Regions from separate parts of the Streptomyces sp. NPDC096046 genome, predicted to be linked through region 2. Evidence: riboswitches for the same ligand, from Rfam matches in the RefSeq annotation. Region 2 holds a riboswitch; each other region holds the start of a gene.
The links. A riboswitch is a leader RNA that binds a small molecule or an ion and turns the genes downstream of it on or off. The one in region 2 is predicted to bind cobalamin.
Positions count from the first base shown of each region.

Region 1: linked by a shared signal. The riboswitch ahead of ABTX62_RS17970 (cobalamin biosynthesis protein) and the one ahead of ABTX62_RS06675 (energy-coupling factor ABC transporter permease) in region 2 are both predicted to bind cobalamin.
Region 3: linked by a shared signal. The riboswitch ahead of ABTX62_RS35010 (SCO2321 family membrane protein) and the one ahead of ABTX62_RS06675 (energy-coupling factor ABC transporter permease) in region 2 are both predicted to bind cobalamin.

Region 1 is NZ_JBEOSZ010000018.1:55,562-64,950, reverse strand. It holds gene ABTX62_RS17975 (cobyric acid synthase) at 1-1,447, opposite strand, end outside; gene ABTX62_RS17970 (cobalamin biosynthesis protein) at 1,449-2,384, opposite strand; cobalamin riboswitch at 2,485-2,604, opposite strand; gene ABTX62_RS17965 (hypothetical protein) at 2,758-2,979, opposite strand; gene ABTX62_RS17960 (inorganic phosphate transporter) at 3,014-4,261, opposite strand; gene ABTX62_RS17955 (class II aldolase/adducin family protein) at 4,851-5,579, shown strand; gene ABTX62_RS17950 (alpha/beta hydrolase family protein) at 5,661-6,785, shown strand; gene ABTX62_RS17945 (hypothetical protein) at 7,057-8,457, shown strand; gene ABTX62_RS17940 (VOC family protein) at 8,495-8,908, opposite strand; gene ABTX62_RS17935 (ABC-F family ATP-binding cassette domain-containing protein) at 9,161-9,389, shown strand, end outside.
Region 2 is NZ_JBEOSZ010000005.1:129,224-138,612, reverse strand. It holds gene ABTX62_RS06690 (ABC transporter permease subunit) at 1-429, shown strand, start outside; gene ABTX62_RS06685 (MDR family MFS transporter) at 426-1,733, shown strand; gene ABTX62_RS06680 (serine/threonine-protein kinase) at 2,037-3,491, shown strand; cobalamin riboswitch at 3,620-3,804, shown strand; gene ABTX62_RS06675 (energy-coupling factor ABC transporter permease) at 3,835-4,536, shown strand; gene ABTX62_RS06670 (energy-coupling factor ABC transporter substrate-binding protein) at 4,533-4,901, shown strand; gene cbiQ (cobalt ECF transporter T component CbiQ) at 4,908-5,657, shown strand; gene ABTX62_RS06660 (energy-coupling factor ABC transporter ATP-binding protein) at 5,654-6,508, shown strand; gene ABTX62_RS06655 (amidinotransferase) at 6,566-7,705, opposite strand; gene ABTX62_RS06650 (alpha/beta fold hydrolase) at 8,252-9,055, shown strand; gene ABTX62_RS06645 (PP2C family protein-serine/threonine phosphatase) at 9,055-9,389, shown strand, end outside.
Region 3 is NZ_JBEOSZ010000068.1:20,607-29,995, reverse strand. It holds gene ABTX62_RS35025 (Strvi_7410 family MBL fold metallo-hydrolase) at 1-334, shown strand, start outside; gene ABTX62_RS35020 (Sco1979 family transcriptional regulator) at 555-1,460, shown strand; gene ABTX62_RS35015 (SAM-dependent methyltransferase) at 1,464-2,279, opposite strand; adenosylcobalamin-variant (AdoCbl-variant) riboswitch at 2,743-2,831, shown strand; gene ABTX62_RS35010 (SCO2321 family membrane protein) at 2,954-4,165, shown strand; gene ABTX62_RS35005 (SCO2322 family protein) at 4,162-4,797, shown strand; gene ABTX62_RS35000 (CbiQ family ECF transporter T component) at 4,790-5,881, shown strand; gene ABTX62_RS34995 (ABC transporter ATP-binding protein) at 5,878-7,545, shown strand; gene ABTX62_RS34990 (ECF transporter S component) at 7,542-8,384, shown strand; gene ABTX62_RS34985 (cytochrome P450) at 8,659-9,389, opposite strand, start outside.

The DNA.
Region 1 (9,389 bases), on a different contig from region 2:
CGCCGAGCCGGTCGAGCTGCTCCTCGCGCAGAGCGGCGAACGAGGTGTCCGGCGCGGGCACGAAGCGGCGGCCCGCGGCGGCCGCCACCTCCCGCAGAAAGGCCCGCCGGAAACCGTCCGACTCCAGTGAGCCGTGCCAGTGGGTGCCCCAGGTCTGGCCGACCCGGCAGCCGTCCAGGAAGGGGACTCCTCCGGTGACGTCGGCGACGCCGTGATGGATCTCGTAGCCCTCCACCCGCTCGCCGAGGGCCTCGCCCGCAGGCCGGGTGAGGGTCTTCTCGCGGGCGAACCGCACCCGCACGGGCAGGATCCCGAGCCCGTCGACATGCCCCCGGCGGCTCTCGACGTCGTCCTCGATGTGCTCGCCGAGGATCTGGAAACCGCCGCAGACGCCGAGGACGGGCCGCTGTTCGGCGGCCCTGCGGGCCAGCGCGTCGGCGAGGCCGCGCTCGCGCAGCCACTCCAGCGCGAGGACCGTCCCGCGGGTGCCGGGCACGATGACGAGGTCGGCGTCGGACAGTTCCTCCGGCCGGTCCACGAACCGCACCACGACGCCCGGTTCGGCCGCCAGCGCGTCCACATCGGTGAAGTTGGACATGAGCGGCACGGCGCAGACCGCGACGCGCAGCACGTCCTCGCCGACCGGCGGGGCGACCAGGGACTCCCGCACCGCTCCCCGCAGTGAAACCCTCCCCCAAGCTCTCGACTCCGCTCGAGCAGGGGGGACCCCCATCCCGTCCTCCTCGTCGATCCCGAGGCCGTGGCGGAACGGCAGTACGCCGTACGTACGCCGCCCGGTCAGGTCGCGCAGCATGTCCAGACCCGGCTCCAGCAGGGAGACGTCCCCGCGGAACTTGTTGACGAGGAACCCGGCGACGCAACGCTGGTCCTCGGGCGACAGCAGCGCCACCGTCCCGAAGAACGAGGCGAACACCCCACCCCGGTCGATGTCGCCGACGACGAGCACGGGCAGCCCGGCGTTCCGGGCGATCCCCATGTTCACGATGTCCGTCCGCCGCAGGTTGATCTCGGCGGGAGAACCGGCCCCCTCACAGATCACCGCGTCATACGTGCCCCGCAACTGCTCCAGGCAGTCCAGCACCGTCCCGAGCAGTCTCCGCTGCCGCCCGCCGTGGTACCCGCGCGCACTCATCTCCCCGACCGGCTTGCCCAGCAGCACGACCTGACTGCTCTGCTCACCCCCGGGCTTGAGCAGCACGGGATTCATCAGCGCGGTCGGCTCGATGCGGCAGGCCTGCGCCTGCATGGCCTGCGCCCGCCCGATCTCGGCCCCCTCCTTCGTCACGAAGGAGTTCAGGGACATGTTCTGCGCCTTGAAGGGCGCGACCTTGACGCCCTGCCGCACCAGCCACCGGCAGATCCCGGCGGTCACGACGCTCTTGCCCGCGTCGGAGGTGGTACCGGCGACGAGAAGACCACCGCTCACGTCATTTCCCCCTCTTGAGCAACCGCGCGCCGGAGCACACCCCGAGCGCGAGCCAGGTGACGCGCCGCGACAGCCGCACGGCCCGTTCGACATCGCGCGTGCCGACGGCACGCCCTTGCGTGTTCAGCACGGGCCGGTGCTCCACCCGCCCGCCGTACGAGAGCGTCCCGCCCAGCCGCACCCCGAGAGCCCCCGCGAAAGAGGCCTCCACCGGACCGGCGTTGGGGCTCGGATGCTTCGCCGCGTCGGCCCGCCAGGCCCGCACGGCGCCCCGGGGGTCCGGCCCGGCCAGGGCCGCGAGGACCGCGGTCAGCCGCGCTCCCGGCCAGCCCGCGACATCGTCCAGCCGCGCGGAGGCCCACCCGTACCGCCGGTAGCGGGCGGATTTGTGTCCGACCATCGCGTCCAGGGTGTTGACGGCCCGGAACCCGAGCAGCCCCGGCACCCCGCCGACGGCTCCCCACACCAGGGCCCCCACCACCGCGTCGGAGGTGTTCTCGGCGACCGACTCGACCACGGCCCGGGCGATCCCGTCGGCGTCGAGGGCCTGCGGGTCCCGCCCGCACAGACGCGGCAGCCGGGCCCGGGCCGTCTCGACGTCACCGGCCTCCAGGGCACGCCCGACGGCACGCGCCTCCCGGGCGAGCGAAGTCCCCCCGACGACGGCCCAGGTGGCGGCACCCGTCAGCGCGACGGAGGTGACGGAGGAGGTCCGCACGGCACGCGCGGCGACGGAACCGAGGGCGACGGCCCCCGAGGTGCACACGGCGGTGTGCAGCGCGCCCCACCCGCGGTGGTCCCGCCACAACACCCGTTCCACGGCGCCCGCGGCCCGTCCGAACGCGGCGACCGGATGCCCTCGGCGAGGATCACCGAGCAGCAGGTCACCGATCAGACCGGCGGCGGCGCCGTACGCGAAGACGCGACCGGCACCCATGGGCTCAGCCGGCCGGAAGGGCAGGCGGAGGTGGGGTGCTGGAACGGGATCGGCAGCCGCGCATGGCGATACGTGTCCTCACTCAGGGTGTCCACGCCCTGGTTCGACGAGACCGGCGGCGAGAGTTCCTGGCTCCCGGGGATCGTCACCCCGGTGACAGTGGCGGGACCGCGCCGGAATCTCACCGGCTTCCTCTCCTGCCGCCGTACTGGCCCCGGCAGTCCACCACGGCCGGCAACCCCCGTCAACTTGCCGTTGACCTGCGAGGGGAGAGTGTGGAGAACCCCACACCGGCCCCTTCCCGCACACGACGACCGGGCGGCGCGGGACCGAAGTCCCGCACCGCCCGGCGGACACGAGGTGTGTCGGGCCGTCAGGCCACGATCAGGTAGATCCCGTAGCCCACGGCCGCCGCGCACGCCGCGAAGCACGTGTACGCTCCCGTGACCGCGAGCCCGGCGGACCCGCCCTGCGCCACCGCGCGCTCGCGGCGCGACAGGCCGGTGATGCCGAGGGTGAACAGGCCGACGAGGGCCACGGTGGCCACGAGGCTGACACCGAAGACGGAGCCGAGGGCCGCCCAGTCGATCTTCATATCGGAGACTCTTCCTTGTAACCGGTGGGCGGGGTCAGACCGTCGTGGTCGTGGTCGGCGTCCGTTCGGCGGTGGCCTGGGCCGGGAACGGGTGGACCGGCTCCTCGGCGACCGTGCCGCCCGCGGGCGGCGGCGTCACCGCGGCCATCGCCGCGGTCACCACACCGGCCGGCTCCGCCGCGTCGGTGTCGTTGACGTTCGTGTGGTCGACGACCTCACGCCGCGACAGCTTCCAGATCGCCGCGCTGGAGGCGATGAGGAAGACGGCCACCACGGCGGTGCCCCAGTTGCCGAAGCCGGTGACGTACTCGGCGAGGGCGGCCACCAGGGCGGCCGCCGGCAGCGTCAGGCCCCAGGCGACGAACATCCGCGTCGCGGTGGACCAGCGCACCACTCCGCCCTTGCGGCCGAGTCCCGCGCCCATGACCGAACCGGACACGGAGTGCGTCGTGGAGAGGGAGAAGCCGAGGTGCGAGGAGGCCAGGATGACCGTGGCCGCGGAGGTCTGGGCGGCGAAGCCCTGCTGCGGCTGGAGGTCGGTCAGTCCCTTGCCCATGGTGCGGATGATGCGCCAGCCACCCAGGTACGTGCCGAGCGCGATGGCGAGACCCGCCGAGAGGATGACCCACATGGGCGGGTCGGAGTCGGGGGCGACGGCGCCGCCGGCGACCAGGGCGAGGGTGATGACACCCATCGTCTTCTGGGCGTCGTTGGTGCCGTGGGCCAGGGAGACCAGGCCCGCGGAGGCGATCTGGCCGGCCCGGTAGCCCTTCTTGGACGCCTTGTCGTCGGCCTTGCTGCCGAGGGAGTAGGTCAGCCGTGTGGCGAGCATCGCCGCGACGCCCGCGACCAGCGGGGCGGCGATCGCCGGGATGAGCACCTTGGTGACCAGCACGTCGCCGTGCACCGCGCCGACGCCCGCCGAGGCGATCGTGGCGCCGATCAGGCCGCCCATGAGGGCGTGGGAGGAGCTGGAAGGCAGACCGACCAGCCAGGTCAGCAGGTTCCAGAGGATCGCGCCGACCAAGGCGGCGAAGATGACCTCGGGACGGATGCCGGCCTCGTCGACGAGGCCCTTGGAGATCGTGTTGGCGACTTCGACGGACAGAAAGGCGCCGACCAGGTTGAGAACCGCGGACATGGCCACTGCGGGCTTGGGCTTCATGGCGCCCGTGGAGATGGTCGTGGCCATGGCGTTCGCGGTGTCGTGGAAACCGTTCGTGAAATCGAACGCGAGTGCGGTTACTACCACAATCGCGAGGATCAGCGAGAAGCTTTCCATTTACCCAGGCAATCGTTCGAGGTCATTGACCGGATGAACGTAGGCAACCTGGATGAACGGAAGGTGAACTGAGAAGGTCGTGGGGGTGACCGCAGAAGGAGGTCGCGACTCCGTCCCGGAACGGCGGCCCCGGCGCCCGTTGGTCACGAGCCCCGCGCGAACCGCTTCAGCCGATCGAGCGACCCGCTGAAGAGATTTCGGTCACCCGGCAGGGAGTGGCTGCCGTTGCCAGGGGGGTGGCCGGCCGCGGAGGGGCCGCTGCCGCCGGTGCCGGTGATCCACCCGCGGGCGGTCGTGCGCATCACCGGTCGGCGGCCGGTCGGCCGCTCGGTCTCGTCGCCGAACCACTTGATCCGGCCGACCGTCCCCGCCCTGCCCGGGCAGGCCGTAGCGGCCGTGCTGCCTGTCCTGCGGGTTGTATGCGATGTGGCGCGCGGGCGGCGGTGTGTTCCGGCCGGTCCGGGACGGCGACGTGCACGGCGAAATTCCCCGGAGCGCGTCGGAGGATCGGTGCATGTCCGCAGATCTCCCGCCGCGTAACCTGCCCCGCCCGGCGGCGGGTTGAGCCTCCGCCTGGCAGGATCGGGGCATGGCTGAGCTGCGAGGCGACGGGCGGGGCACGGGAGGCGCACGGCAGGCCGGACCGGGCGCGGGGGAGCGGCGCGGGAGTGCGCGCCCCGAGGAGGCGCGGGCCTGGGAGGACCTCGTCGCGACGGCCCGCCGGACGGTCGCGGACGGACTCGTCGTCGGCACGTCCGGCAACGTGTCGGTGCGCGTCGGCGACACGGTCCTGGTCACGCCGTCGGGTGTGCCCTACGACCGCCTGGCGCCGGACGACGTGACCGGCGTCGACCTCGACGGCCGGCAGGTCCTCGGCACGCTCGTCCCGACCAGCGAGCTGCCCATGCACCTCGCCGTCTACCGCACGACCGGTGCCCTGGCCGTCGTCCACACCCACGCCGTGCACGCGACGGCCGTCTCGACGCTCGTGCGCGAGCTCCCGCTGATCCACTACATGGCCGCGGCGCTCGGCGGCCCCGTCCGGGTCGCCCCGTACGCCACGTACGGCACCGACGAGTTGGCCGAGAACATGCTCCGCGCCCTCGCCGGCCGCTCCGGTTGCCTCCTCCAGAACCACGGCACCGTCACCTACGGCGGCACCCTTGCCCAGGCCTACGACCGCACCGCCCAGCTGGAGTGGATGTGCCGTCTGTGGCTGACCGCCTCCTCGGTGCCGGGCCTGACCCCCGGCCTGCTGTCCCGGGAACAGCTCACCGAGGTGGAGGAGCGCCTGCGCGGCTACGGCCAGCGAGGCTGAGCCGTCCGGGCGGCCGCCGCGGACGTCACCCCGCCGTCGCCCCCACTGGTCGCCCACGGCATCCGCCAGGACACTGGAGCCGTGCGCACTGTCAAAGCGACGGCCGCTGCCGTCACCGCCATGATCGGAGCCGGTGCCGCCGCGGTGGCCGCCGGCCGGCTCGCCAGCGACGCCGCGCTCAAGGCGCCCCCCGGCAGGCCGCTGCCCACCGAACCCCGGCTCACCGTGCACGGCACCGCCGCCGGGCGCATCACCCTCACCCGGGACCTCGCCGCCCTGCGCCCCGGCCGTTACGGCCTGTCCGGGGACGGCTCCCACGCGGTCGTCGGCCCCGTCCTGACCGGCGCCTCGCACTCCGCCGACACCGTCGTGCGCCGGCTGGAGAGCGTCACGCACGGCACGCTGGCGTCCGGCGACAAGGTGTGGCTCACCCCGAACGTGTACGTCGGCAACCCGGGCGCTCTCGGGCTCGAACACGCCGACGTCGACATCCCCGGCGAACTCGGCGCCCTGCCCGCGTGGTTCGTGCCGGGCAAGCGGGACACCTGGGTGATCGCCGTGCACGGCCTGGGCACCACCCGGGAACTCGCCCTGAACGTCATGGGATTCCTGCACCGCAGCCAGTTCCCGGTGCTCGCCCTCGCCTACCGCGGCGACCTGGGCGCGCCCCGCCCGCCCGACGGGCTGAACCACCTCGGCGAGACCGAGTGGCGCGACCTCGACGCGGCCATCCGCCACGCCGTGCGCCACGGAGCCCGCCAGGTCGTCCTGCACGGCTGGTCCACCGGCGCCACCATGGCCCTGCGCGCCGCCGCGCGGTCCGGCCTGCGCGAGCGGATCTCCGGGCTCGTCCTGGACTCCCCGGTGCTCAGCTGGGAGGCCACCCTGCGCGCCCTCGCCTCGGCCCGCCGCACCCCGGGCGCGCTGCTGCCCCTCGCGGTCCGCGCCGCCCAGGGCCGCACCGGCCTGTCCGCCGACCGCGTCGCGGGCACCCTCCCGGCCGACGAGCTCCGGGTCCCGGTGCTCGTCCTCCACGGGCCGGACGACGCCGTCGCCCCCTGGCAGTTCTCGCGCCGCCTGGCCGACGCCCGCCCCGACATGGTCGCCTTCCACACCGTCCGCGACGCCCCTCACGGAGCCATGTGGAACGCCGATCCCAAGGCCTACGAGGAAGCCCTCAGGCGCTTCCTGACCCCCCTCATGTGACCTCTCATATGACCTCGTTCACATCCGCCGCCGGGGTGCGGCCCCTGTCGCGGCTTCTGGCGTTCCCCCCTCGTTCACGCCCCCTTCGCCCCGTCGCAACCACGCCCCCTCCCCCTCCCCGCCGATCGGTCGCGATGATTCCGTTTAGCGTCGTACCACTGGCCGGTTCCCGGCCCTCGACCACTTCCGGCAACCGGTGCGTTGGCCATCCCCGTCGCCCGCCGTGACATTCCGTTTGGGTTTTCGGACCGTCAACCGGAAGACTGCACCCGTGACGTCCCGTATCCCGCGCGACTCCAGGCTTCGACTCGTCCGCCCGCGACCCCTGGCCGCCGCCCCTCCAGCGATGAACCAGCGGCGCTCGCGCCGACCCGCACCACGCCCCCCGGAGGGCACTCCGGCACCGGCGGAACTGGCCAGAATGGCACGCTCAGGTCTCGCCGACGCGGCCCGCGTCGCCCGCTGGGCCGACACCGCGCTCGGCCCCGGCCGGGACAGCGCCACCGACGACGGCAAGGCCACCCTCTCCGACGCGACCGCGGAACGGGCCGCCCGCGAGCTGGGTCTGACCGCGGCTCAGGTCAGAGCCGACTGGGACACCGCCCGCCTCGCCGGTCTCGTCGAGGTGCACGGCGACAGCGCACGCCCCGGCTGGCGGTTGCGCGCCTGGGACCGCGACGACAGTGCCGTGCTGCGCGGCTGGGTCGCACTCTTCGACGCCTGGTCGCTCGCCCATCCGGAGCCCGCGGAGCACGAGCCCGCCGCCGTCGCCGAGGTCGTCTCGGCCATGCCGCAGGTGCTCTCCTTCCTCCAGCTGTCCGCCGGGCCCGTCCCCGTCGAGCAGCTCCTCGACCTCCTGGAGCAGCGCGTCACCGAGCTGCGCACCGCCCGCTGCGAGATCCCCTACGGCCCCCAGCCCGAGCCGCCGGCCGAACCGGAGCCCACCGACGCCCCGCTCGCCCCCCTGCTCGACTGGGCCCTGCGCGCCCTCGCCTTTGTCGGCGCCCTCACCTACGGCGACGGCCAGGCCACGCTCACCCCGCTCGGCAGCTGGGCCGTCTGGATCAAGCTGGAGCAGATCTGCGTCGCCGCGCAGAGCCCCGCCGGGAACATCGAGCAGGCCGCCGAGGACATGCTCCGCGGCTGTGCCCAGCTGCGCCCCAACGCGGCCCGTGCCGAGTACCGCGCCTGGCTCGCCGCCCGCCCCGTCGGCAGCGCCGTCACCGAGCTCCTCGGCGCCGCCCGCGGCGAGGACGCCCTGCTGCGCGGCCTCGCCTTCGAGGCGCTGCGCGTGGTCGGCGCGCCCGCCGAGCCGGACGTCCGCGCCGTGCTGACCGAGCCGACGCTCAGGCCGTATGCGCTGTTGTGGCTGGCCGAGCACGACGGGGCCGACCCGGAGGACGCCCACGAGGTCCTCACCCGCCAGGAGGCGACCTGGCTGTGGGTGGACACCGCCGCCGCCGTCGCCGACCACGGTGAGGCGCCGCTGCTCGTGCGCCACCTGGAGTCCGCGGTGCAGCCGACCGTCCCGATGCTCCTGGACGAGGTACGCGCCGTCGGCCACCCGCGCACCGTGCAGGTCCTGGTGGCCCTCGCCGCCGCGCACCCCGACCCGGCGCTGGCCAAGGCGGTGCGCCGGGCCGCCTTCCAGGTGCACACCGGCGGCAGCTGAGCCCCGCGGGGCGCCCCCGCGGCACGCCCCGCGGCGGTCAGCCCGCCATCTCGGGCGCGTACGTCCCGAAGCTCCACACGTTGCCCTCGAGGTCCCGGGCCATGTAGTCCCGCGATCCGTAGTCCTGGTCCGTCGGGGGCATCAGGATCTCCACGCCGTGGTCCACGGCGTGCCGGTGATGGCCGTCGACGTCGTCCACCACCACGTACACCCCCGTGGTGCCCGCGTTCTTCATGGCTGCGTCGAACACGCCGCCGCGGCCCTTGGTGCCGACCATCACCGCGCCGTTGCCCTGCGCCAGCTCGGCGTGTGTCACCGAGCCGTCCTCGCCCTCGTACACCGACAGCTCCGTGAAGCCGAAGGCCTCCGTGAGCTGCCGGATCGCCGCCTTCGCGTCGGCGTACAGCAGCGTGGGGTAGATGCTCGGGCGCCCGCCGGACGTGCCTGCCATGGCGATCACTTCCTCGTGTCTCGCTGCGTGTCCCCCCGCCGGGAGGAGCCGGAGTCCGGCCCACCGCTCAGTCTTCCACCGGGTGCTGACAGCGGCCCTGCGTCCGGCCGCCGGTGATCGAACACCCGCACACAGAAAAAGTGGTTGCACGTCCCCGTTAGACTGTCCTCATGGCCATTCTCCTCGCGCATTAGACGGCGGGAACGTCCTCAGCCGTCCATCCCGCCCCCGTATCCGCCCTGGAGTCTGTCCGTGATCTCCGCCTCCGGTATCGAGCTGCGCGCCGGTGCCCGCGTCCTCATCGAAAACGCCTCGTTCCGCATCGCCAAGGGCGACCGCATCGGCCTGGTCGGCCGCAACGGCGCGGGGAAGACCACCCTCACCAAGTGCCTGGCGGGCGAGGGCATCCCGGCCGGCGGCACCATCACCCGCTCCGGCGAGGTCGGTTACCTCCCGCAGGACCCCCGCACCGGCGACCTCG
Region 2 (9,389 bases):
GCCACCCGGGCGCTGGGCGCCGGCCGCTGGTACCTGCTCCGGCACGAGCTGCTGCCGGCCGTCGTGCCGCCGGTCGCCCGGCACGCCCTGCTCCGGCTGCCGGGCATCGCCCTGAGCCTCGCCGCGCTCGGCTTCCTCGGGCTGGGTGCCCAGCCGCCGTCCCCCGAGTGGGGCCTGCTGCTCGCCGAGAACCAGCCCTACGCCGAGCGCGCCCCGTGGGCCGTCCTCTTCCCCGCCGCCGTGCTCGCCCTGCTCGGGGCGCTCGCGGTGACGGCAGCCGGCGGCCTGAGACGGCCCCGGCGGCGCACCCGGCCCACGGCCCCGGCCGTACCGGCGGAGGACCGGGGCACCCCCGGCCCGCAGCGGTGGCCGGACCGCCCCGACGCCCTCCTGACCCCTGTGTCCGCCTCACCGACAGAAGAACGATGACCGACCTCATCTCCCGCGTGCTGACCCGCAGGACCGCCCGCACGTCCGCCGGCAAGGAGGCGTCCCGGACGCCGCGCGAGAGCACCTGGCGGCTCTGCAAGGAGCTGTCGCCGCTGCTGCGGCTGCTGACCCTCACCCAGCTCGCCTTCAACATCGGCTTCTACGCCGTCCTGCCGTTCCTCGCCGAGCACCTCGGCACCGCGATCGGCATGGCGGGCTGGCTGGTCGGGTTCGTGCTCGGGCTGCGCACCTTCAGCCAGCAGGGCCTGTTCGTGGTCGGCGGCTGGCTCGTCGACCGGTTCGGGGTGCGGCCGGTGGTGCTGGCGGGCTGTGTGCTGCGCATCGCCGGATTCGCCTGGCTCGGGTACGCGCAGGCCAGTGGGGCCGTGATCGGGGCGGTGCTGGTGATCGGGTTCGCCGCCGCGCTGTTCTCCCCCGCCGTGGAGTCCGAGGTGGCCCGCCAGGCGGTGGTCTGGGAGGAGGACGGGCACGGCCCGCGCACCCGGGTCCTCGCACTGTTCAGCGTGGCGGGTCAGGCCGGGGCGTTCGTCGGGCCGCTGCTCGGCGCGCTGCTGCTCGCCGTCGACTTCCGCACGGCGTGCCTCGCCGGCGCCGCGGTGTTCGTGCTCGTCCTCGCCGGGCACCTGTGGCTGATGCCGCAGCACATTCCCGGCCGGGTCCGCGTCCGGGAGCGGGGCGGGGCCCGCGTCCTGCTGCGCGACCGCCGCTTCCTCGCCCTGTGCTGTGCTTACGGCACCTATCTGCTCGCCTACAACCAGCTGTATCTGGCCCTGCCGGACGAGGTGCAGCGCGCGACCGGGTCCCAGGCGCCCCTGTCCTGGCTCTTCGCGCTGTCCTCCGTGCTGGTGGTCTTCACCCAGCTGCCGGTGACGCGCTGGGCGGGCGACCGGCTCGATCTGCGCCGTTCCATGGCCGCGGGTCTGCTGCTGATCGCGTCCGGTTTCGCGGTGGTGGCCGTGGCGCGGCCCGTGGGCTGGACGGGGATCGCCGGGCTGCTGCCGGCCGCGGGCTTCGTGATCTTGCTCACCGTGGGGCAGATGCTGGTCGTTCCCGCCGCCCGCGCCTGGGTGCCCGACCTGGCCGAGGAGGGCCGGCTCGGCCTCTACACGGGTGCGCTGTCGTCGGTCTCGGGCCTGATCGTCCTGGTCGGCAGCGCGGCCACGGGCTCCCTGCTCGACCTGGGTCTGCCGGCCGCCGTGCCGTGGCTGGTCCTCGCGGCCGTACCCGCCCTGGCGGTGGCGCTGCTGCCGCGCCGGGCGCCGGGGGCGGGCGCGGCGGCCTGATACGGCGTCGGGAGGCGCCCGGCACGCCCCGGCATCCGGTGCGCGGGAGCGCGGCGGCCGTCAGCGATACGGAGGCGGTTGCGCTTGCGGTAGGGGCCGTGCGGCTACCGGGTGGAGGCCCGAGGTGCGTCACCCCGGCGGGCGCTCCCCCCGTCGCGGTCTTCCGGACCGCACCCTCCGGGGGGACCGCGGTGGAGATCATGGGGCTCGCCGCGCCGGTATCCTGGGTCGGCTGCGGCACCCCCCACCAACCCCCGTGCGAGAGCGGGGAGTTCGGCCTGCGGCGATGACCTTCCCACACGCATGAGACGAGGACGAGTGCTGCTAGCGGGCCGCTACCGGCTGGATGTTGAGATCGGGCGCGGTGGAATGGGCGAGGTCTGGCGTGCGTACGACGAGACGCTCGCCAGAGCGGTGGCCGTCAAGCTGCTGCTGCCCCAGGACACCGACGCCACGGCAACCTCCCGGTTCCGTCTGGAGGCTCAGACCGCCGGGCGCCTCAACCACCCCAACGTGGTGGGCGTCCTGGACTTCGGCGAGTACGACAACCGGCTGTACCTGGTGATGGAGCTGGTCGAGGGCGACAGTCTCGCCGGGGTGCTGAACGGCTCCGGCGCGTTGCCCGCCGAGCGGGTGGCCCACCTCGCGGCGCAGGCGTCGGCGGGGCTCGCCGCCGCGCACGGGCAGGGCATCGTGCACCGCGACGTCAAACCCGCCAACCTGCTGCTCGACGCCAACGGCACGCTGAAGATCGGCGACTTCGGCATCGCGCGGTTCCTGGACGACCCCGGCGCCGCGCTGACCGCCACCGGCCAGATCGTCGGCACCGGCCTCTACCTCGCGCCCGAACGGGCCCTGGGCAAGCCCGCCGGGCCCGCCTCCGACATGTACTCCCTGGGCTGCGTGCTCTACCAGCTCCTCAGCGGCCGCCCGCCGTTCCAGGCCGACACCGCCGTCGCCCTGCTCCACCAGCATCTCGACTCGGCCCCCGTGCCGCCTCGCGAACTCGGGGTCTCCGGACTGCCACCGGCGTTCGAGAACTACCTTCTCGGCCTGCTCGCCAAGCAGCCCGAGGAGCGGCCCACCGCCCAGCAGGCCGCCGAGTGGTTCGCCGGGGGCGCCTGGCGGGGCCTGCCCGAGCCGCTGCCGGAGGTCTCGCCGCCGCTGCGGCCGAAGACCGCGTCCGCGGCGCCGTCCGCCGTGCCGGGCCCGTACGACGAGACCAGCAGCCCGACCACATACGCGCTGCCCGCGACCACGGGACACCGCACCGCGGCCCGGGCGGCCCAGGCGGGTCGTTCGGGGCGTTCACGCGGGCCGGGCGGCCCCGGCAACCGCTCCCGGATGGCCGCGACGGCCGCCGCCGCGGCGCTCTTCCTCGCCGCGATGCTCCTCGGCATGCGCTGGTTCTCGCCCGACACCACCACGGAGGGCACGGAACCCGACGCGTCCCCGTCCGCGAGCAGCCCCGCCGCCACGCCCGCCACCGACTCCGCCACGTCTGTCTCCTCCGACCCGGACACCGGCCCGGCAGCCGCCCCGGGGACCGCCGGCACGCCGGGCACCGGCACCGTGGCCGATGTCACTCCGTCCACGCCGGCCGCCTCCCCGACCCCCTACGCGCCCGAGTCCGGCACCCCGACTCCCGCCGGGGAAGCGGGCGACGGCGGCCCGGAGCAGCCGAAGCCGCAGAAGCCGCGCCCCGCCGGGGAAGAGGGGGAGAGCGACGACGGCGGAGACGACGGGGGCGACGACTGACGCGGCCCGGACAGCGCGCGACGGGGTCCTTCCCGCAGCACGTGGATCAGCCGGGGGATGCGCCGGTGTGCGAGCGGACGCCCCCTCGCGCGCCCCCGGGGTGGCTTGTCATCGCCCTTACCCCGGCCTTATTGTCACCAGGCCTTGGTGAACGGGAAATCCGGTGTGATGCCGGTGCGGCCCTCGCCACTGTGAATCGGGAAGTCCGGCTCCGGCCCTCACGGGCAGCCACTGGGTCAACGCGACCCGGGAAGGCGGAGTTCGGGCGGTGGTACCCGTCAGCCAGGAGACCGGCCAAGGCGCGTCAACCATCCACGAGGTGCTGGAGAGGGTCTGCTGAGCCATGCACATTGCCGAGGGTTTCCTTCCTCCGGCGCACGCGGTCGCCTGGGGCGTCGCGTCGGCGCCATTCGTCGTCCACGGGGTCCGGTCACTCACCCGTGAAGTGCGCGAGCACCCCGAGAGCACCCTGCTCCTCGGTGCGTCCGGCGCCTTCACCTTCGTCCTGTCCGCCCTGAAACTGCCCTCTGTCACCGGCAGTTGCTCACACCCCACCGGCACGGGCCTCGGAGCCATCCTGTTCCGGCCGCCCGTCATGGCGGTGCTGGGCACCATCACCCTGCTCTTCCAGGCGCTGCTGCTCGCGCACGGCGGCCTGACCACGCTCGGCGCCAACGTCTTCTCGATGGCGATCGTCGGCCCCTGGGCCGGATACGCCGTCTACGCCCTGCTGCGGCGCTCCAACGCGCCGCTGATGGTGGCCGTGTTCTCCGGCGCGTTCGTCGCCGACCTGTCCACCTACTGCGTCACCAGCGTGCAGTTGGCGCTCGCGTTCCCCGACCCGGGCAGCGGGTTCCTCGGCGCGCTCGGCAAGTTCGGCTCCATCTTCGCCGTGACCCAGATCCCGCTCGCGGTGAGCGAGGGTCTGCTGACGGTGCTGGTGATGCGGCTGCTGGTGCAGTCCAGCAAGGGCGAGCTGACCCGGCTGGGCGTGCTCCGCGCCAAGATGCAGACCCGGACCGAGGCCGAGGCGGTGACCCGATGAGCAGGAACACGAAGATCAACCTGGTGCTGCTGTTCATCGTGGCCGCGCTCGCCGTGCTGCCGCTGGCCCTCGGGCTCGGCGACCACAAGGAGGAGCCGTTCGCGGGCGCCGACGGTGAGGCGGAGTCCGCGATCACCGAGATCGAGCCGGACTACGAGCCGTGGTTCTCCCCGCTGTACGAACCGCCGTCCGGGGAGATCGAGTCGGCCCTGTTCTCCCTCCAGGCGGCTCTCGGCGCCGGTGTCCTCGCCTACTACTTCGGCCTGCACCGGGGGCGGCGGCAGGGCGAACAGCGCGCCCTGGAGCGGGAAGCCGGGAACGTGCCCGCCGGCGCCGCCGGGAAGTCCGCCGACGGGCAGGACTGAGTCGGGGTGCTGCCGATCGACGCGGCGGCGCACAGCAGTCGCTGGCGCCGCCGCCACCCCGTGGACAAGGCCGTGCTCGGACTCGGCCTGACCGTGCTCGCGATCTCGCTGCCGCCCTGGCCGGGCGCGGCCCTGGTGCTGGTGGCGGCCGTGGTGCTGCTGCTGGGACCGGCGGGCGTGCCGGGCCGGCGGCTGTGGCGCGCCTACCGGGTGCCGCTGGGCTTCTGTGTGACCGGCGCGGTCACGCTGCTCGTCCAGGTGGGCGGCCCGGGCGGCCTCGTCTCCCTCGCCGCCGACGGACCGCTGCGGGCCGGGGAGTTGCTGCTGCGCACCTCGGCGGCCTCCCTGGGCGTGCTGCTGTTCGCCTTCACCACGCCCATGTCCGATCTGCTGCCGCGCCTGGTCCGGGCCGGGATTCCCGCGCCGGTCGTCGACGTCGCCCTGGTGACGTACCGGATGAGCTTCCTCCTGCTGGACTCCGTGCGTCGCATCCGGGAGGCCCAGGCGGCCCGGCTCGGGCACACCGGCCGAAGCGCGCGGTGGCGTTCCCTGGCCGGGCTCGGCGCCACCGCGTTCGTCCGGGCCTTCGACCGGGCCACCCGTCTCCAGGCCGGGCTCGCCGGGCGCGGCTACGACGGCACCCTGCGCGTCCTGGTCCCCGAGGCCCGGGTCTCCGTCCGCTTCACGGCGGCCAGTTGCGCGCTGCTCGCGGCGCTGGCCGCCCTCACCCTCGTACTGGAAAGGCCGCTGACATGAGCGAGCCCGCCCTCGTCGCCCTGCGGGGCGCGTCCTTCGCCTACGAGGACGGTCCGGCCGTGCTCAGCGGCCTCGACTTCGACATCCGCGAGGGGCGCGCGCTCGCGCTGCTCGGCCGCAACGGCAGCGGCAAGACCACGCTGATGCGGCTGCTGTCCGGCGGGCTGCGGCCGCGGGCGGGCGTGCTGACGGTCGAGGGCCGGCCGGTGTCGTACGACCGCAAGGGCCTGACCCGGCTGCGGACGACCGTGCAGTTGGTGGTGCAGGACCCGGACGACCAGCTGTTCGCGGCCTCCGTCGAGCAGGACGTGTCGTTCGGGCCGCTGAACCTCGGTCTGGACGACGCGCGGGTGCGGGCGCGGGTGGCGGAGGCGCTCGCCGCCCTGGACATCACGGCCCTGGCCGACCGGCCCACCCATCTCCTCTCCTACGGGCAGCGCAAACGCACCGCCATCGCGGGCGCGGTCGCCATGCGGCCCCGCGTCCTCGTCCTCGACGAGCCGACGGCCGGGCTCGACCCCGACGGGCAGGAGCGCCTCCTGACGACCCTCGACGGGCTCCGTGCCGCCGGCACCACGGTGGTGATGGCCACCCACGACGTCGACCTGGCCCTGCGCTGGGCCGACGACGCGGCACTCCTCACCCCGTCCGGCGTCCGCACCGGGCCGGCGGCCACGGCACTGGCCCGCGCCGACCTGCTGCGGGAGGCGGGACTACGCCTGCCCTGGGGGGCCGCGACGGCTGAACTTCTGCGCGCCCAGGGGCTGTTGGGCGCGACGGAACCGGGACCGCGTACCCCGGAGGAACTCGCCGCTCTCACGACGGCGCGGCTCGGAGTCACCGGAGGGTGAGGGCCCCCCGTGGCCGTGCCTCGGCCCTGTCCGCCTGCGGCCGTCGGAGCGGCTCGGTCAGTCCTCGAAGTAGGACTGGAGCGAGCCGCGGCGTCGGATGTCGAGGGTCGCGCAGTGGAACGAGCCGCCGAAGGGGGCATAGTGCAGCAGATCGCATGGAATCGGCTCGAAGCCCCACTTCTCCAGCGCGCGCAGCATCCCGGTGTGGTGCCGCTCCGCAATCACCCGCTTCTCGTCGAGCATCAGCACGTTCATGCTGAGCCACTTGCCGCACATCGACGTGAGTTTGAGCAGCCGCTCGTCGATCGGTTCGGGCTCGGGAGCGACGAGGACGTCCCAGGAGCGCAGGATGTCCGGAAGGCGGTCCGGGTCGACGTACTCGGGGTTGATCAGCACCTTCCCGGGCGCGAGCAGGACGAACGTCGTGTCGATGTGCATGGGGGTGCGGCAGCGGCTCTCGATCTCGTGGATGCGGTACCCCGGGCCGAGGTGGCGGCGCAGCCAGTCGATGCCCATCACGTTCGTGACGTTGCTGCGGGTGACGAACAGGTCCCGTCCCGCCCTGACGAAGTCCGCGGCGTCGAAGACGGGCTCGAACTCGGTGAGGATGTACCGCATGGGTTCGCCCGGCCCGGGGACGCGGAAGTCCGGGTCGAAGAGCTCGTCGGTGAGCTGCGGCCTGGGTGCCGCCGTCCAGCGCGCGCCGCGGCGGAAGTAGTCCTTGAGGACCGGCCGGTAGGAGTGCGTCTCGAAGTACCGGCACGGCCACGCCATCGGCGTCTCGATGATCTCGTCGCCGATCACGAGCAGGCTGTCGCGCGGGCAGGTGTTGCAGAAGCCGCGCGAGGTCCAGTCGGGGGTGCCGAAGCGGCGCCGGTGGTCGACGGCCTCCGGCCGCCTGACCGTGACGCCGAGGGACTCCAGCAGGGCGACGAAGGCGTCGATCTCCTGCTGCGCCTGCTCGACGAGCAGCCGCGGATACCGGAAACCGGCCGCGAGCCCCTGCAAGCGCCCTGCCCACGGCGGCACGTTGCAGGTCACCACCGCGTGGTCGGAGGGGATCGTCGCGCCGTCCAGGCGTCCGACGATGATCTCCTCCAGCGGATCCCACTCGGTGTGCGAACCGACCGGCGACACGAGCCGCTCCACGCCCTCACCGGCCGCGGGCGGTACTCCGGGGTTCTGCAGGACGGTCATGCTCACCACCTTTTCGATCGCAAGCTGTGATACGCCACCACTGCCGGGTCACTCGACGTGACCCCCCGGGTCGTGCGCGTCGAAGGGCGCAACGCGTCCGGTACCCATCCAGGTGCCCCGGAATGTGCATGCCCACGCTCGCCGCACCGCACTACGGTGCCGAGCCGGATCCCTTTTCACTCACCTGGACGGCGTTGCGCGCGGCGGTGACGGATCTCTCCGGCGAGGACTTCGGACCCCGCACACACCTCGACCTGATCGCCCACCTCCCGGACGCGCGGCAGCCGCCGGCGGAGGGGCTCGCCCGGTCCCGGGAGATGCTGGAGCGGGTCGCGGGGAGCCGGTTCCCGGCCACCTTCCACGAGGTGGAGGCGCCGCTGATCGGCCCCGGCGGGCGCCCACCGGGGCGGAACGGGCCGGGCTCGGCGCACTCGGCGCACTGGCCTCGAAGATGCCGCTGCACCTGGGCTGACTTCGCGTTCGCGAAGACCCCTGCTCACGGGCCCGCCGTCGAGCCGATCCGGCCGAGGTGGGAGCATGGTCGGTATGGACATCCGCAGCAGGAACAACGTCAACGTCATCGGTCGCGACGACGCGCCGGTGCTGCTCATGGCACACGGGTTCGGCTGCGACCAGAACATGTGGCGGCTGGTGGTGCCGGTGCTTGCCGAGCGCTACCGGGTGGTGCTGTTCGACTACGTCGGTTCCGGCGGCTCGGACCTCGCGGCCTGGAACGAGGAGCGGTACTCCTCGCTCCAGGGCTACGCCGCCGACGTCGTCGACGTCTGCCGGGAGCTGGACCTGCGGCAGGCGGTCTTCGTGGGGCACTCGGTGAGCGCCATGGTCGGGGTACTGGCGGCACAGGCCGCTCCGGAGCGGATCGGGGCGCTCGTGATGGTCACCCCCTCGCCCTGTTACATCGACGACGAGGGTTACCGCGGCGGCTTCAGCACCGAGGACATCGAGGAGCTGCTCGGCTCCCTGGAGGCGAACTACCTGGGCTGGTCGTCCGCGATGGCGCCGGTGATCATGGGCAACCCGGACCGGCCGGAGCTGGGTCGGGAACTGACCAACAGCTTCTGCGCCACCGACCCCGACATCGCCCGCGTCTTCGCCCGCACGACGTTCCTCACCGACAGCCGGGAGGACCTGAAGGGTGTGTCCGTGCCGACGCTCGTGCTGGAGTGCGAGCAGGACGCCATCGCGCCGCGCGAGGTCGGTGCCTACGTGCACAAGTCGATCCCCGCCTCGCGCCTGGTCACACTCGCCGCCACCGGGCACTGCCCGCAGCTCAGCGCCCCGGAGGCCACCTCCCAGGCGATGGTCGACTTCCTGGAGTCCCTGACGTGATGTGCCGTACGGGCGGCGTGCCGGAGCCCGCCGGGACGGGAGGCGAGGCGAGCACGGACGCGGCCTTCACAGCGCTGCTGGAGGACAGCGTGGAGGACCTGTACGAGTACGCGCCGTGCGGCTACCTGTCCACGCTGATGGACGGGACCATCGCCAAGATCAACGGCACCCTGCTGGACTGGCTCGGTCTGGATCGTGAGGCCGTTGCGGGCCGCAAGCGTTTCGCGGACCTGCTCACGGTCGGTGGGAAGCTGTACCACGAGACGCACTTCGCTCCGCTGCTGCGCATGCAGGGTGAGCTGCGGGGGATCGCCCTGGAGCTGCGGCGCGGCGA
Region 3 (9,389 bases), on a different contig from region 2:
CTACCTCGACTCCCTGGAACGCGTCGGCCGTCTGGCCCCCGCCGAGGTTCTCCCGGCCCACCAGCACGCGTTCTCCGACGCGGCAGCCCGCGTCCGCGAGTTGCTCACCCACCACGAGTCCCGCCTGACCGACCTGCTGGCCCTCCTCGCCGAGCCCCTCACCCCCTGGCGGCTCGCCGAGCGCATGGAGTGGAACCGCCCCTGGGAGCAGATCCCCTACGGCTCCCGCACCATCGCCGTATCGGAGGCGGAGGCCCATCTGCGCCGACTGGTGAAGCTGGGGCGGGCGGAGGCGGTGCCGGGAAGCGATCCGGTGACGTACGTGGCGGTGTGACGGCGACACGAGGACAGCGCACCGCGCGGCGCGCAACACGTCGCCGGACGGCTCGTCCGGATGCCACGAAACACCCATGGACCTGATGGAACACCTCCTCGCCGAACGCGCCTGCGAGCGCCACCCCACGCCCGAACAGGCCTGAGGCATGAGGCACTTGACGTCCGGGGCGTCCGCCTAGGATGGTCGGACGCAACGCACCGCACCGGGAGAGATGCCCATGGGCACCGAAGAGGCCGCACGCACATCGACCGGCGGCGGGACCCTGGAGGGCGGGTGCGCCGGGCCCATGGTGCCGCGTCTGGCGCTGGGCGCCCGGCTGCGGGGGCTGCGCGAGGAGCGGGGCATCGGCCGGGTGGACGCGGGCCATGTCATCCGCGCCTCCGCCTCCAAGATCAGCCGGATGGAGGCCGGCCGCCACGGCTTCAAACTGCGTGACGTCGCCGATCTGCTCACCCTCTACGGCGTCACGGACGAAGCCGAGCGCGCCACCCTGCTGGCACTGGCCGAGCAGGCCAACGCCCCCGCCTGGTGGCGGCACTACAGCGATGTGGTGCCCGCCTCGATGCAGACCTACCTCGGGGCCGAGCAGGCGGCGAGTCTCATCCGCTGTTTCCAGGTCCAGCGCGTCCCCGGCCTGTTGCAGACCGCCGACTACGCCCGGGCGGCCGTCCGGCTCGTCCACCCGGACGCCGGTGCGGCGGAGATCGACCGCCGGGTCGCGTTGCGGATGGCCCGCCGACGGATCCTGCACCGGCAGCCGCCGACCCAGCTGTGGGCCGTGATCGACGAGGCGGCGCTGCGCCGCCCGGTGGGCGGTACCCGCGTCATGCGGGACCAGCTCAGGCATCTCATCGAGATCTGCCGGCTCCCGCACGTGACGGTGCAGATCCTGCCGTTCGCCGTCGGCGCGCACGCCGCGGAGGGCGGCCCGGTCACCATTCTGCGGCTGCCCGGCGGGCAGTTGCCCGACGTGGTCTACCTCGAACAGCTCACCACCGCCCTCTACCCCGACCGGCCGGCCGACATCGAGTGCTACTGGGACGCCATGAACCGGCTGGTGGTCGAAGCCGAGTCGCCGGACGAGACTCCCACCCTCCTGCACCGCATCCTCCAGGAGACCTGAGGGTCAGCGCTTGAGGGCGACACCACCGTACTGGTGCACCTCCGCGGGCAGGCCCAGGGCCGCGGCGTCGGGGCGCCAGCGCGAGCAGGACGCCACACCCGGTTCGAGCAGTTCCAGACCGTCGAAGTAGCGCTCGATCTGCTCGGGGCTGCGCAGGATGTACGGGATCGAACCACCGTCGTTGTACTGCTGGATCGCCCGGACGTAGTCCTCACTGGTGTCGGTGGAGTCGTACTGCACCAGGTAACTGCCGGGGGGCAGGGCGTCCACCAGCCGGCGCACGATCGAGCGGGCCTCGGCGTGGTCCTCGATGTGGCCCAGGATGCCCATCAGCATGAGGGCGACGGGCCGGTCGAAGTCGAGGGTCTTCCCGGCTTCCCGGACGATCGTGTCCGGCTCGCGCAGGTCCGCGTCGACGTAGTTGGTGACGCCTTCCGTCGTACTGGTCAGCAGGGCACGGGCATGGGCCAGCACCAGCGGGTCGTTGTCGACGTAGACGATCCGGCTCTCCGGGGCCACCCGCTGGGCGATCTGATGGGTGTTGTCCACGTTGGGCAGCCCGGTGCCGATGTCCAGGAACTGGCGGATGCCCTCCTCGCCGGCCAGGTGGCGCACGGCCCGGGCGAGGAAGTAGCGGGCGGCGCGGGCCCCGGTCTCGATGCCGGGGAAGATCTCGCGGAACGCGTCACCGGCCACCCGGTCGACCTCGTAGTTGTCCCTGCCGCCCAGCCAGTAGTTCCAGATCCGGGCCGAGTGCGGTACCGAGGTGTCGATCTTGGGGAACGGCTCCTGCTCGGCGTTCTCCACCTGGTCGGTCATGGACGCTCCTGGCGTGTGAGGTCGGGGAACCCCACGTTAGCCGGTCCGCGCCCTGAGGAGGATCAACTCCTGGGCAGCGCGCAGGAGTTCGTCGCCGCTCGGCACGTCTCCGGGCCGGTATCCCGCCCGCGCGGCCTCGCCCGGGGCCGGTCGCGTGAGTGGCGGCGGGCCGGCGAGAAGGGCGGTGAGTGTGGCACCGGCTGGTGCGGAGAGGGAGCCGATACCGACCCGCAGCGCGGGGCGAGACCCCCACGCCGGCGCCTCCGTCGCCGCGCACGACGTCACGGCCCCCCGGCACACCGGCCGACACCAGACCGAGCCACCGCGCAGGCCGAGGTCCCGGTCGTCCCGGGGGCACGGCCCACCGCATGGCCCGGACCCCCGCAGCGCGGGGCGAGGCCCCTCCACCAGGCCCCCTCGGCCCGATTCCTACGTGCGGGTACAGTAAGCGGGTCGTCATCACACCGTACGGGGGGAAGCCGGTGCAATTCCGGCGCTGACCCGCAACCGTAAACCGTCGCCGAGGCGGTGAGCCGGATCGCCCCGTACGGTTCGTGACCGGCTCACGTGCCCGGCAGACCGCCGGTGCGCGGCACCGTCGAGGTATACGGAGCCGAGCCGCCGGGGTGTCCCGTGCTGCCCGGCTCCCCCACAGGGAGAGGCACCCGCCGATCATGAACGTCCGCCGCAGCGCCGCGGTCCTGGCCGCCGTCGCCGTGATCGGCGCCGCACCCCCGGCCGCCGCCGCCCCGTCCCCGTCGCCGTCCCAGGCGTTCCCCTCCGCCCTGTACGGCGACTCGGACCCGAAGTTCGACGGCGTCTGGCGCCAGTCGCTCGCGCTGCTCGCGCAGGACACGGTGGGGGTGAAGCCGGCCGCGAAGTCCGTGCGGTGGCTGGTGCGCCAGCAGTGCGAGAACGGCTCCTTCGCCTCGTACCGCCCCGACCCCGCCACCGCGTGCGACGCCAAGACCATGCTCGACACCAACGCCACGTCCGCCGCCGTGCAGGCCCTCGCCGCACTCGGCGGGCACGACGACGTCACCGGCAAGGCCGTCGGCTGGCTGAAGTCCGTGCAGAACGAGGACGGCGGCTGGGGCTACGCGCCCGGCGGGGCCAGCGACACCAACTCGACGTCGGTCGTCATAGGGGCGCTCGCCGCCGCGGGCGAGAAGCCGGACCGGGTCGAGAAGGACGGCGAATCGCCCTACGACGCCCTGCTGAAGCTCGCGCTGCCCTGCGGCGGTGACGGCGACGGCGCGTTCGCGTTCCAGCCGGACAAGAAGGGCAGGCTCGCCGCCAACGCCGACGCCACGGCGGCCGGTGTACTCGGGGCGCTGGGCCGGGGCATGGTCGTCAAGCCCGGCAAGAAGTCCGACGCGACCTGCGAGAAGGCCACCACGCCCGAGCAGGCGGCGGCGAACGGCGCGGGCTATCTCACCGCCGCCCTCGCCGAGGACGGCCACCACCTCATGTCCGCCCTGGCGGGTGCCGAGCCCCAGCCCGACTTCGGCAACACCGCCGACGCGGTCGTCGCGCTCGCCGCACGGGGGGACGCCGGGCAGGCGGAGAAGTCCGTGCGGTGGCTGGAGGAGAACTCCGCCTCCTGGGCCTCGCAGAGCGGTCCGGCCGCCTACGCCCAGCTGATCTTCGCCGCCCACGCGACGGGCACGGACCCCCGCGACTTCGGCGGCGCGGACCTCGTGAAGCAGCTCAACGCGACGGGCCCGGCCCCGCGGACGGACGGGAAGACCAAGGCCTCGGACGACGAGAAGGACTCCGGCTCGGACGGCTTCTTCGGGGTCTGGTGGTACGTCGGCGTCTGCCTCGTCGCCGGGATCGGCATCGGCTTCCTGTTCACCGGCCGCAAGAAGCAGCGGCAGCTGTGATCCGCCGGGCCGTTCTGCTCCTGCTGGCCTCGCTCCTGCTGTGTGCGGGAGCGGGCCAGGCGCAGGCCGCCGGGTACCGGTACTGGTCGTTCTGGGAGCGCGACGCCGGCCGCTGGGTCTACGCCACCCAGGGCCCGTCCCTGGTCCGCCCCTCCGACGGCGACGTCCAGGGCTTCCGCTTCGCGGTGAGCGAGGACTCCGCGAGCGCGGTCCGGCCGCGCGGCACCGCCGACTTCGCGACGATCTGCGCGAAGACGCCCGCGCGGGACGGCAGGAAGCGAGTGGCCCTGGTCATCGACTTCGGCACACCGTCGGACGCCCCCGGGGGCGCGTCCCCGCCCCCCGCCCGCACGGCCTGCGCCCGGGTCTCCCCCGACGCGACGACGGCCGAGGCCCTGGCCGTGGTGGCCAAGCCGCTGCGCTACGACACCAACGCCCTGCTGTGCGCGATCTCGGGCTATCCGGAGAAGGGCTGCGGCGAACAGGTCTCCCCGAAGCAGCGGCAACAGAAGCCCGCAGCGGGGAGGGACTCCCCGTCGGACGGCGGGCCGTCCCTGGGTCTGGTCGCGGGCGTCGCGCTGGTGGTGCTCCTGGGCGGGGCGGCGACCTGGCAGGTACGACGGCGTGGGTAGCGGCACCCGGCACCGGCACCGGGCTCAACTGCACCCCGGTGCCTGGTGGCTCTGGTCCCTTTCCCTCGGCACCGCGGCCACCCGCACCACCAACCCCCTGCTCCTCGCCCTCCTCGTCGTGGTCTCCGCCTACGTCGTGGCGACCCGCCGCCCCGACACCCCCTGGTCCCGCTCCTACGGCGCCTTCGTCAAACTCGCCCTCGCCGTGATCCTCATCCGACTGCTCTTCGCGACCGTCCTCGGCTCGCCGATCCCCGGCACGCACACTCTCCTCACCCTCCCCGAACTCCCCCTCCCCGCCTGGGCCCAGGGCATCCGCCTCGGCGGCGAGGTGACCGCGGAGGCCCTCACCTTCGCCCTGTACGACGGTCTGAGGCTGGCCACCCTCCTCATCTGCGTCGGCGCCGCGAACGCCCTCGCCAACCCCTCCCGCCTCCTCAAGTCCCTCCCGGGCGCCCTGTACGAGGTGGGTGTCGCGGTCGTCGTCGCCCTCACCCTCGCCCCGAACCTCATCGCCGACGTCCGGCGTCTGCGGGCCGCCCGCCGGCTGCGCGGCCGCCCGGACCAGGGCATCCGGGGCCTGGTGCAGGTGGGCCTCCCGGTCCTGGAGGGCGCGCTGGAGCGTTCCGTCGCCCTCGCCGCCGCGATGGACGCCCGCGGCTACGGCCGTACCGCGCAGGTCCCGCCCGCCGTCCGCCGTACCACCGCCGCGCTCACCCTCGGCGGGCTGCTGGGCGTCTGCGCGGGCACGTACGGCCTCCTCACGGCCGACGGCGCCGGCTACGGCTTCCCCGTGCTCCTCGCGGGTGTCGCCGCCGCCCTCGCGGGGCTCAAGCTCGGCGGACGCCGCTCGCCTCGCACCCGTTACCGCCCGGACCGCTGGGACGTGCGCGCGGGGCTTGTCGTGGCGTCCGGCGTGGCGGTCGCGGCCCTGCTCGCCCTCGCCGCGTCCCTCGACCCCGCGGCGCTGCACCCCGGCGTGGTGCCCCTGGTCGCCCCCACCCTGCCCCTGTGGCCGGCCGCTGCCGTACTCCTCGGCCTGCTGCCCGCTGTCGTCGCCCCCGATCCGAGGGAGCCGTCGTGATCCGCTTCGAGGATGTCTCCGTGACGTACGACGGAGCCGCCGAACCCACCGTGCGGGGCATCGACTTCGAGGTCCCGGAGGGCGAACTGGTCCTGCTGGCCGGTCCGTCCGGCGTGGGCAAGTCCACCGTCCTGGGCGCGGTCAGCGGGCTCGTCCCGCACTTCACCGGTGGCACCCTGCGCGGCCGGGTCACGGTCGCCGGCCGCGACACCCGCACGCACAAACCGCGCGAACTGGCCGACGTCGTGGGCACGGTGGGCCAGGACCCGCTCTCCCACTTCGTCACCGACACCGTCGAGGACGAACTCGCCTACGGCATGGAGTCGCTGGGCCTCGCCCCGGAGGTGATGCGCCGCCGTGTCGAGGAGACCCTCGACCTGCTGGGCCTCGCCGGCCTGCGCGACCGCCCGATCGCCACGCTCTCCGGCGGGCAACAGCAGCGCGTCGCGATCGGCTCGGTCCTCACCCCGCACCCGGGCGTCCTCGTCCTGGACGAGCCGACCTCCGCGCTGGACCCGGCGGCCGCCGAGGAGGTGCTGGCCGTCCTCCAGCGGCTCGTGCACGACCTCGGCACGACGGTCCTCATGGCCGAGCACCGCCTGGAACGCGTCATCCAGTACGCCGACCAGGTCGTGCTGCTGCCGAGCCCGGGGGTCGCCCCCGTGGTGGGCCGCCCGGCCGAGGTGATGGCCGTGTCCCCGGTGTACCCGCCGGTGGTGGCGCTGGGCCGCCTGGCGGGCTGGTCCCCGTTGCCGCTGACGGTCCGTGACGCCCGCCGCAGGGCGGGAGAGCTGAAGCGACGGCTGGAGAACGCCCCCGAGGGACGCGGGGAACCGGGCGACCAGCCACGGACACCCCGCACCCGCCGGCGTTCCGCACCCCCCACCCCGCGCCCCACCCCCCTGGGCGAAGTCCGAGCCCTCTCGGTGACCCGCTCCCGCGTCCAGGCCCTACGCCACATCGACCTCACCATCACCCCCGGTGAGACCATCGCCCTCATGGGCCGCAACGGCGCCGGAAAATCCACCCTCCTCAACTCCCTGGTCGGCCTCATCACCCCCACCTCCGGAACCGTCCGACTCGGCGAAGCCACCCCTCACCGCACAGTCCCCAAGGACCTCGTGCGCAAGGTCGGCCTCGTCCCCCAGGAACCCCGCGACCTGCTCTACGCCGACACCGTCGCCGCCGAGTGCACGGCGGCCGACCAGGACGCGGGAGCAACACCCGGCACCTGCCGTGCCCTGGTCAGCGAGCTCCTTCCCGGCGTCACCGACGACACCCACCCCCGGGACCTCTCGGAAGGGCAGCGGCTCGCGCTCGCCCTGGCCGTCGTGCTGACCGCCCGGCCGCCGCTGCTCCTGCTGGACGAACCGACCCGGGGCCTGGACTACGCGGCGAAGACCCGGCTGGTCGCGGTGCTTCGGTCCCTGGCCGCCGAGGGGCACGCCATCGTGCTGGCCACGCACGACGTGGAACTGGCGGCGGAGCTCGCCCACCGGGTGGTGCTGCTCGCGGACGGTGAGGTGATCGCGGACGGCCCGACGGCGGACATCGTGGTCTCCTCCCCGTCCTTCGCCCCGCAGGTCACCAAGATCCTGGCGCCCCAGCACTGGCTCACGGTCGCCCAGGTCCGCTCCGCCCTCCCTCCCGTGGCCACCTCATGAACACGCAACGGCAGGCCAGAGCCGTCCGCCTCGGCCCCCGTTCCCTCGCCGCGCTGGTCCTGGTCAGTGTCGTGGGGATCGCCGGTTTCGGCTGGCCCTTCCTCACCCCGCCCACCTCGCAACTCAGCGCGCACGCGCAGGACGCGCCCTGGCTCTTCGCCGGCCTGCTGGTCCTGCTCGTGGCGGTGGTGGCGGCGGCGATATCGGAGTCGGGCCTCGGCCCGAAGGCGGTCGCGATGCTCGGCGTGCTGGCCGCCGCCGGGGCGGCCCTGCGGCCGATCGGCGCCGGTACCGCCGGTATCGAGCCGATGTTCTTCCTGATGGTGCTGAGCGGCCGGGTGCTCGGCCCGGGCTTCGGATTCGTCCTCGGTTCGGTGACGATGTTCGCGTCCGCGCTGCTCACCGGCGGGGTCGGGCCGTGGCTTCCGTTCCAGATGCTGGCGATGGGCTGGTTCGCGATGGGCGCGGGCCTGCTGCCCGGCCCGGACCGGCTGCGCGGCCGGGGAGAACTCGCGATGCTCGCCGGCTACGGCTTCCTCGCCGCGTTCGCCTACGGCACGGTGATGAACCTGGCGGGCTGGCCCTTCATGAGCGCCCTCGCCTCGAACGTGGCCTTCGACCCGCACGCGCCCGTCGCCGTGAACCTGGCCCGCTTCGTCGCGTACTGCGTCGCCACGTCGCTCGGCTGGGACCTGGGCCGGGCCGTCGTCACGGTCGTCCTGACGCTCGTCCTCGGCCCCGCGGTGCTCAGGGCGCTGCGCCGGGCCACGCGCCGGGCCGCCTTCGAGACCCCGGTCACGTTCGAGACCCCGGTCACGTTCGAGGCCTCCGGGAAGTGAGGCTGCCCACGTGACCCGGGTCATCTACGAGGCGGGGCCGTAGCGACAAGTCCCGGTCACGGGGTCTGACCTGCGCCGCGGTGTTGCCCCACCTAGTAGGGGGTGTCTTTGCGCGCACCCGGCGGCGGCTGCTTCCGTGGACGACCGCTGCCCGCCGCCCCCGCACGGCCCGCGGAGCGGCTGGTGGTGAACCAGGCCCACCCCACCGACCGAAGGCGGCGGCCCCCTGATCCCCGGGGCCGTCGCCTTCGCCCTGCCCGGCTCTCCCGGGACCTCAGCCCGTGCTGACCGGCAGTTCCTTCACCCCGTTGATCCACGCCGACCGCAGCCGCCGCGGATCGCCGACCAGTTTCAGGCCGGGCATCGCGTCGGCGATCGCGTTGAAGATGAGGTTGATCTCCAGCACGGCGAGGGACTTGCCCAGGCAGTAGTGGGGACCGCCGCCGCCGAAGCCGAGGTGCGGGTTGGGGTCGCGGGTGACGTCGAAGGTGTCCGGGTCGTCGAAGACCTCGGGGTCGTGGTTGGCCGAGGCGTAGAACAGTCCGAGCCGGTCGCCCTCGCGAATGCGCTTGCCGCCGAGTTCGGTGTCCTGGGTGGCCGTGCGCTGAAAGGCGGCGACGGGGGTCGCCCAGCGCACGATCTCCTCCGCCGCCGTGTCCGGGCGGTCGCTCTTGTACAGCTCCCACTGCCCCGGGTGGGTGAGGAAGGCGTGCATGCCGTGGGTGATGGCGTTGCGGGTGGTCTCGTTGCCCGCGACGGCCAGCATCAGCACGAAGAAGCCGAACTCGTCGGAGCTGAGGTTGCCCTCGTCCTCGGCCGCGACGAGCTGCGTGACGATGTCGTGGGCCGGGCACCGCTTGCGGTCGACGGCCATGTTCATCGCGTAGGCGATGATCTCCGTGGCCGACTCGGCGCCGATCTCCTCGGTGATGGCGTACTCGGGATCGTCGTACGCGATCATCTTGTTGGACCAGTCGAAGATCTTGTCCCGGTCCTCCTGGGGGA